Regions from separate parts of the Marinobacter qingdaonensis genome, predicted to be linked through region 1. Evidence: riboswitches for the same ligand, from Rfam matches in the RefSeq annotation. Region 1 holds a riboswitch; the other holds the start of a gene.
What was found. A riboswitch is a leader RNA that binds a small molecule or an ion and turns the genes downstream of it on or off. The one in region 1 is predicted to bind cobalamin.
Positions count from the first base shown of each region.

Region 1 (4,418 bases):
CAGCGTGGCTGGCGACGCTGGCTGGGTGTGTCGCCCACAGGGGGCGAGGCCATTCGGGATGCCGCCCTTCGCCGCCACTTCGACCCGGAATTCCTGAATCGGATCGACCAGATCCTGACCTTCAACAACCTCGCCGGAGACTGGCTGGATGCCCTCCTGGACATTGAACTGGCCGCACTCAACCGCCGCCTGGCGCGCAAGCAGGCTGAGTTGTGGCTGTCGCCCCAGCTCCGGTCCCACCTGTGCCAGGGCTACGACCGTCGCTACGGCGCCCGGGAAATGATGAGAGCGTTCCGGCAGCGACTGGAACCCGCCGTTGCCGGTGCCTTGCTGGCGCAACCCGAGATTACGCGGTTCAGGGCCGATGTTCACGACCGTGACATCAGGGTGAGCCAATACGTCGAATGACGTAGGGACCGGGGGCATTTCGCGAATACCGCGCAAGCGCGGGATTGCCGATAGTAGAGCCGTCACCAATCGTGCAAGCCAATACCAAGGAGCGCCCGCTATGGCTGAAACCATCATCAAGATTGACCTGAACAAGTCGGCCTACGAGAACGACAAAGTCCACAACCGCTGGCACCCGGATATCCCCCTCGTGGCCACGGTAAAACCGGGCGACGATTTCATTGTTGAGTGCTACGACTGGACCGGTGGTCAGATCAAGAACGACGACAGCGCGGACGACGTGCGCGATGTGGACCTCAGCCAGGTGCACTTCCTGTCCGGTCCGATTGGTGTTGAGGGCGCCGAGCCCGGCGATCTGCTGGAAGTCGACATTCTGGATATTGGCACCTTTGAGGAAAGCCAGTGGGGTTTCAACGGCTTCTTTTCCAAGCAGAATGGCGGCGGATTCCTGACCGAACACTTCCCGGACGCTCAGAAAAGTATCTGGGACTTCAATGGCATGTTCACCAAGTCGCGCCACATCCCGAACGTGGAGTTTGCCGGCCTGATTCACCCGGGGTTGATTGGCTGCCTGCCTTCGAAGGAACTGCTCGATACCTGGAACAAGCGGGAGGCCGGACTGGTGGCCACCGATCCAGAACGGGTTCCGGAGCTGGCCACACTGCCGAACGGCGAAACCGCCCACATGGGTCAGATGCGTGGTGAGGAAGCCAAGGCGGCCGGTGCCGAAGCGGCCCGAACCGTGCCGCCCCGGGAGCACGGGGGTAACTGCGACATCAAAGACCTGTCCAGGGGCTCGAAGGTGTATTTCCCGGTGTACGTGGACGGTGCCGGGCTGTCGGTTGGTGACCTTCACTTCAGCCAGGGCGACGGTGAAATCACCTTCTGCGGCGCCATCGAAATGGCCGGCTGGATCCACCTGCGGGTCAACCTGATTAAGGATGGTGTCAGGAAATATGGCATCAAGAACCCGGTGTTCAAACCCAGCCCGATCAAGCCGCGCTACGACGATTACGTGATCTTCGAGGGCATCTCCGTGGATGAAGACGGTGGCCAGCACTACCTAGATGTCCATGTCGCGTACCGTCAGGCCTGCTTGAACGCCATCGAATACATGACCAAGTTTGGTTACACCAAGGCCCAAGCCTACGCGATTCTCGGATGTGCACCGGTGGAAGGCCACATCAGCGGGGTTGTCGACATCCCCAACGCTTGCGCCACGCTGTGGTTGCCAACGGGCATTTTTGACTTCGACATCAACCCGTCGGCCGATGGTCCGCAGAAGAAGGTCAGTGGTGGCATGGATGTGCCGCTGTCGAAAGACAAGGAGTAAGTCTCATGCCCGTTTACGATTACAAGTGCCGCGAGCATGGCTTGTTTAACACGCTGGCCACCATGGAGGACGCGGCCAAACCGGCGGAATGCCCGACCTGTAAGGTACTGTCGCCTCGGGTAATCGTGCTGCCGCCAGAGATCGCCGCGATGGACCCTACCAAGCGCAAAGCTCAGGAGCGCAACGAGCGGTCGCGCTATGAGCCAGTGTTTTCGACAGCGGACCGGCGGGCGCACGACGCCGAACACAGCCGCAGTTGCGGCTGTGGAGGCGCGAAACCCGGCAAATCCATGCTGTTCTACACCGCGGATGGCAAGAAGATGTTTCCGTCCATGCGGCCCTGGATGATCAGTCACTGACTAAAACAGTTGTTACGATTCACGTGTTTGGCCCCTTCGGGGGCCTTTTTTGTTTTCCCACCTTGTTCAACCCCAATATCGTGTATATAGTGTTTTCATCCTTGGTCAAATACCAGATGTTGTTTTTTTGAACATCGCGGTATCGGGAATCCGGTGAGAATCCGGAACTGACGCGCAGCGGTATTGGAGAACGAGCGTGGCATCACGACACTGGCACCCGCCGGGAAGTCGCCACGCGAGGTCGAATCACACGATTCACGCTCCTGAGTCCGAAGACCTGCCAGGGAGGTGCTGTTTCCGGTCCATCGGAAAACAGCGCGACTGCACCTTCGCGACTCAGGCGCCTGCATTCGGCCCGATAAGGTGAGCAGCAAACGGACAGGGAAGTAACGCCAGGCGCTGCCTGCGCCCCCCGCTCCGTCCTGCGTACGCGAAGGTTATGGAATTCAACGCGCACTCAGGAGAACACAGCATGTCCGCCTCTGCTCTGGCCGAAGCCCAGCCCTCGGCCCCGGTCAACACCGAATCTCTTCAGGTTATCAAACGCAACGGCACCCTCGTTGGTTTCAATCCGTCCAAGATCAGCGTCGCGGTGACCAAGGCGTTCCTCGCCGTGGAAGGCGACAAGGCCGCCGGGTCCGCCCGCATCAACGACGCCGTGCACCGGGTCACCGAGCAGGTGGTGCAGGCCATTGGTCGGCGCTTGAAGGCTGGCGGCAAGGTCCATATCGAAGACATCCAGGACCAGGTGGAACTGGCGCTCATGCGCGCCGAAGAGCAGCGGGTGGCCCGGGCCTACGTCCTGTACCGGGAAGAGCACGCCCGTGAGCGCGCCCTGCATGCGCCGGTGGAAGCGCACCCGCACCTGACCGTGAAGAAGGCCAGCGGCGAGACCGCACCGCTGGACCTGGGCCTGATGAAGCTGCAGGTGGAGCAGGCCGGAGCCGGCCTGGAAGGCATCGACGGCGACTCCCTGGTGGAAGACGCCCTCACCAATCTGTACGACGGCATTGCCGAAGACGACGTGCTGTCCGCCCTGGTGATGACTGCCCGCAGCCGCATCGAGCAGGAGCCGGACTACAGCGCCGTCACCGCCCGCCTGCTGCTGGAGCAGCTGCGCCTGGAAACCGCGTCGGCCTTGAACTTATCCACAGACGTGCCGCTGGCGGAACTTTATCCACAGGCCCTGAGCGCGTTCATCCACGCCGGCATCCGTTACGAACTGCTGGACGAAGCCCTGGCCGCCTTTGACCTGGAGCGCCTGGGCGCCGCCCTGCAACCGGAGCGCGACCGCCAGTTTGGCTTCCTCGGTCTGCAGACCCTGTACGACCGCTACTTCCTGCACTGGAACAAGGCCCGCCTGGAACTGCCCCAGGTGTTCTTCATGCGCGTCGCCATGGGCCTGGCCCTGCGCGAGGACGACCCCAACGCCCGCGCCATCGAATTCTATGAGCTGCTGTCCAGCTTCGACTACATGGCCTCCACGCCGACCCTGTTCAACAGCGGCACCCGCCATTCCCAGCTGTCGTCCTGCTACCTGACCACCGTCGGCGACGATCTGGAAGACATCTACGGCGCCATTCGCGACAACGCCATGCTGTCGAAATGGGCCGGTGGCCTGGGCAACGACTGGACCCCGGTGCGCGCGCTCGGCTCCCACATCAAAGGCACCAATGGCCAGAGCCAGGGTGTGGTGCCCTTCCTGAAAGTGGTCAACGACACCGCCGTGGCGGTGAACCAGGGCGGCAAGCGCAAGGGCGCGGTCTGTGCCTACCTGGAAAGCTGGCACCTGGACATCGAGGAATTCCTCGAGCTGCGCAAGAACACCGGCGACGAGCGCCGCCGTACCCACGACATGAACACCGCCAACTGGGTGCCGGACCTGCTGATCGAGCGCATGCGCGAAGACCGGGACTGGACCCTGTTCTCACCGAGCGACGTGCCCGACCTGCACGACCTCTACGGCAACGAATTCCGCACCCGCTACGAGCACTACGAGGCACTGGCGGAGCAGGGCAAGATCGCCCTGTTCAAGAAAATCCCGGCCAAGCAGCTGTGGCGCAAGATGCTGACCGTGCTGTTCGAGACCGGCCACCCGTGGATCACCTTCAAGGACCCGTGCAACCTGCGCTCGCCCCAGCAGCACCGCGGCGTGGTGCACAGTTCTAACTTGTGTACCGAAATCACCCTGAACACCAACGCCGATGAGATCGCCGTGTGCAACCTGGGCTCGGTGAACCTGGCCGCCCACATTGCCGATGGCGAATTGGATGTGCAGCGCCTCGAGCGCACCGTGACCACCGCCGTGCGCATGCTCG
Region 1 covers NZ_JAYDCJ010000003.1:670,440-674,857, forward strand. Annotated here, with positions in the region: gene U5822_RS06240 (AAA family ATPase) at 1-408, shown strand, start outside; gene fmdA (formamidase) at 509-1,741, shown strand; gene U5822_RS06250 (zinc ribbon domain-containing protein) at 1,747-2,100, shown strand; cobalamin riboswitch at 2,186-2,399, shown strand; gene U5822_RS06255 (ribonucleoside-diphosphate reductase subunit alpha) at 2,573-4,418, shown strand, end outside.

Region 2 (4,418 bases), 350 kb from region 1:
GAGCCGGTTGCTGTCACCGACCCGGGGCAGGGCCGCCGCTTCCGGCGGGTAGTCGCTCCAGGCACTGACCGCCAGCACAGAGTCACCGGCGCCGGCGGAAAACAGCAGTTCGGTGGCGCCGGGGGACAGCGCTACAATCCGGGTGGCGGGCTCCGCCAGGCAGAGGCGCTGGTCCAGCGCGTCCCGGGCGCAGAGCTCCGGTTCGGCCGCGGCCCGGCCCGACAGCAGGAGCACCAGTATGGTGACCCACAGCAGCCGGGCGCTGCCCTGCCGGATGGTCTGCCGGTTTTCCCCTCTCTCCATGCTGGCTCCCGCCGCCACGCTAGCTCATGTTATCGGACGAAATCATACCGTACCGACAGGAACACCGTTCGGCCAGCGCTGATAAAGTTGGCGGTGGGTGAGTTGGCCGCCGTGCTGTATTCGCGATCGAGCACGTTGTCCAGGGTCAGGGAGGCGAGCCAGCCCGGCGCCAGGGTCCGGGACGCGCGCAGATCCCACACGCCGAAGCCGGCAAGGCGCTTGCGGTCGACCTGGAAGGTGGACGGATTGAACACGCCATCGTAGCGGTAGCTCTCGCCCCGGACCGTGGTGCCCAGCACCCACTGGCCCAGTTCCTTGTCCAGGTCCACACGCACGGTGTTCTCGGCCCGGCGGATCAGTTGCTGGTCGTCTTCCTTGTTTTCGTAGTCGCCCACGGTGGCGGCCGCTTTCAGGGACCAGCCGTCGGACTGCCAGCCGGCACTGAGCTCAACCCCGCGCAGGCGCGCCTCAGGCACACTGCCGGCGGCATCCTGGGTTGGCAGAGACAGGTCTTCCACATCGGTGTGGAACAGCGCAACGTCCCAGAACCAGCTCACGTAGCGGCCCTCGAAGCCCACTTCGTAGCTGGTGGCTTCCTCCGGTTCCAGGTCCGGATTGCCAAAGCCCGGGAAGTACAGGTCGTTGAAGGACGGCGCCTTGAACGAGGTACCGACGCTGGTGCGGACCCGGTGATGGCGGTCGAACTCGTAACCGACCCCGGCGCCCCAGGTGGTCTGGTTGCCGTAGGCTTCGTTGTCATCATTGCGCAGGCTCAGGTGGGTATCCAGGGCGCCGAAATTGAACAGTGCCTGGCCAAAGACCGCGGTGTTGTCACGGCTGGATTCGTCGTAGGCGGTGGTGCTCTCCACCCGGTCGACCTGTTGCTCGGCGCCCAGCACGAATTCGTGGGTACCGTAGGTCAGCCAGTTTTCCAGGCGTGAGCTCTGGGTCTGGGTATTGAATCGGCCGGGGAAGCTGCTGAAGTCCTCCAGCTCGTCCCGGGCGTCGGAGAATTGCACGGCGGCGCGCCAATGGCTGGTGACCGGCACTTCCAGGTTGACGCCGGCGGTCTGGAAGCGGAAATCTTCCTCGCCACCCTCGTACTCGGTGCGGCCCTCGGCGCCCAGAAAGGTAAAGCCGGCGCGCACGCCATTGCTGAATTCGTGACTGGCGCTGGCCACGCCGGAGGTGTTGTCGTAGCCCTTGTCGTCACCGCCGCGAACGACCGGCGCGCCGTCGGTCTGGAAGTGGTTGACGCCGACGTTGAGGCGGGAGCCGCCTTCCACCGAGGACACACCGGCGCCGTACTGCTGGCTGTCGAAATTGCCGGCCCCGGCTTCCACCCAGCCCTGGGTGCCCTGTCGGGTGGGCGTGGTAAAGGCCTGCACCACGCCACCGACGGCGTCGGCGCCGTACAGGCTACTGCGACTGCCACGAACGATCTCAACCCGGTTCACCAGTTGCGGCGGCAGGTACTGCCAGGCCGGACCGCCGACCGTGGCGGAGCGGATGCGAATGCCGTCCACCAGCAGAATCGAGGCGTCCGAGGCGTTACCGCGCAGGAACACGCTGGTCTGTTTGCCGTAGGAACCATTGCCGACCACCGACACCCCCGGCTGGGACTCGATCACCTCGCGGAACTCCTTCGGCTGTTGACGCCGAATTTCCTCTTCCTCGATCACCGTGACCGACGACAGGCTCTCGCCCACGGTCTTGGGACCCAGGGTGGCGGTGACCACGATCGGGTCCATGGCGGTGTTGTCCTGCCCGGACTGGGCCAGGACCTGGAAGGACAGGGACTGAAGGGACACGAGGGAAACCCCTGCGACGGTGGCAGGTAGGGACAATCGGGGCATTCTGATCAACTCCATGTTCCGCGCGCACCCGCACGGGAATTATCGGTATTGCTGCGGCACGGGGAGTCAGAGGGGCGGGCGGCAGACGGGCACGGAGTACGGGTCGGGAGAGTCGCCCACCCTTATTGCCCACCGCAACGTCGGGTGTTCCTGCAGGCCGGTCTCCGGGCTTGCAGGCGGAACTGGTCGCTCCCGGGCAATCACCTTCCCATGCCAGAGGCACAGTGGCGCATCAGATTGCCGTTGTCCTGCTTACCGTTGCGGGGGCAGCATCGGAGTCGCCGGCCATGGCCGGACTCACCGATTTCCCGTTTCACCCGTCGCGCTTTGCGACGGACACCTGCAAAAAGTGCGGCAAGGCTAGCAACAGCGCCGTCCCTTTTCAATTAAACCTGGGCCGGACTGACGGCCGGATCATTCATTCCGGGCCAAAACACCTCCCCGGCCCCGACGGTGTTTGTGCGACGGTCCGGCGTCAGAGCCGCGCCTGGCCTGGCGCCGGACATCACTCCCTGGCCCGGACGGCCATCAGATTGGCCCAATGTGATCTAAATCACATTTTTTTACCCGTGTTACAAACCGTTTCACTTCGTCACGCCCGGTGCCGGAGTGCTTGCGAGCACGGGAAAGTAAGAGCGAGTGCTCACGCAGATTTATCTCCAAACAACAAAAACCGGCGCTCAACCCGCGCCACAGTGCCTACGGAGAGGCCCATGACACACAGCAAACGCCCCTTTCTGCCGAAGTCCCTGGCGGGCCTGATGCTGGCAAGCTCCCTGCTAGCCCTGCCTGCCTGTAAAAGCGGCGGTGGCGACGATGGCAATGAGCCCAGCCCCGTCCCCACGGCCGCCAGCCCGGCGCAACCGGGGCCGACCAAGGCGCCCGACACGCTCATCACCCGCTACAGTCCGGCCAACGGCTGCTATGCCCTGACCGCAGCCGACCGCTACCTGACGGCCACACCGGACGCCAACCAATACCGCGCAACGGACACCGCCAGCCAGGCCACGCCGTTTTATCTGAAACCGACCGACCTGGGCTCTTATCTGCTGATGTCCGGATTCGAACGCAGCCCGGCCAGCACCGGTGCCTTCGAGCTGCTGGGCATCAGCGATCCGGCCGGTGAGTTCCTCGACGACACCGGCACCTTCATCGGCGAGCTCAGCTACCTGGTCGCGGGGCTGGGCGACACCACCAATCTGGTGCTGGACCCCATTGCGCCCCTGGGTGGCCTGTTGCGGGAGCTGGGCGAGAGCCTGGAGGCGGCCGGCGACCGGGTCGGCGACATCACGGTCGCGCCAGCGCTGGCGATGGTGGATGCCCCCAGCGATCTGGCAGTCTGGCGACTGAATACGGTCCGGGACGAGGTCTTTACCCTGGCCTCCGACGTCACCGGGCTGCTGCTCGGCGTCGATGGTGACGCCCTGACCCTGACCTCCCCCGCCCTCGCCGGCACCGCCAACGAATTCCGGCTGGTACCCGCCGAGGGGTGCACCTCCTACCCGGAAGCCGAACTCAATGCCGAGTTGCTGAGCGATGCCGAGCCGGCCATTTACCTGAAGGAGGTCGAGCGCTTCCGCAGGGTCCCGGGCATCGACCAGGACGACGTGTTCGGGTTCGTGGACACCCACTCCCACATTTCGGCCTACGAATTCATTGGCGGCCGGGTCAACTACGGCGCGCCCTTCCATCGCTTCGGGGTAACCCACGCCCTGAAAGACTGCGAAGCGGTGCACGGCCCCTGGGGCGCCACCGGCTTTGTGGAACTGGCCACCTCGGGCATCGGCCTGCACGACACCCAGGGCTGGCCCGGCTTCAACGACTGGCCCCGTCACAACTCGCTGCAACACCACCAGAGTTACTTCCGCTGGCTGGAACGGGCCCACCTCGCCGGCATGAAAATCCTGGTCAATCACCTGGTGCACAACGAGGTGCTGTGCCGGATCAATCCCCAGAAACAGAACGACTGCGACCCGATGGAGGCGATCCTGCTGCAGATCCAGCGCATGTACGAGATGCAGGCCTACATCGACGCCCAGCACGGCGGCCCGGGGCTCGGCTGGTTCCGCATTGTCACCAGCGCCGGCGAAGCCCGCCAGGCGATCGCCGACGGCCACCTGGCGGTGGTGCTGGGCATCGAGATGTCCAAGGTGTTCCGCTGCGGCGAGTTTCAGGGCGTGGCCGAATGCACCCGGGCGGAGATCGTCGAGCGTCTCGACCAGCTGTACCAGTTGGGGGTCCGCAACATCTTCCCGGTGC
Region 2 covers NZ_JAYDCJ010000003.1:317,810-322,227, forward strand. Annotated here, with positions in the region: gene U5822_RS04740 (cobalamin-binding protein) at 1-303, opposite strand, end outside; gene U5822_RS04745 (TonB-dependent receptor domain-containing protein) at 333-2,114, opposite strand; cobalamin riboswitch at 2,298-2,518, opposite strand; gene U5822_RS04750 (hypothetical protein) at 2,873-4,418, shown strand, end outside.
Region 2: it holds a riboswitch for cobalamin, as region 1 does, so the genes downstream of both, U5822_RS04745 (TonB-dependent receptor domain-containing protein) here and U5822_RS06255 (ribonucleoside-diphosphate reductase subunit alpha) in region 1, are expected to answer to the same signal.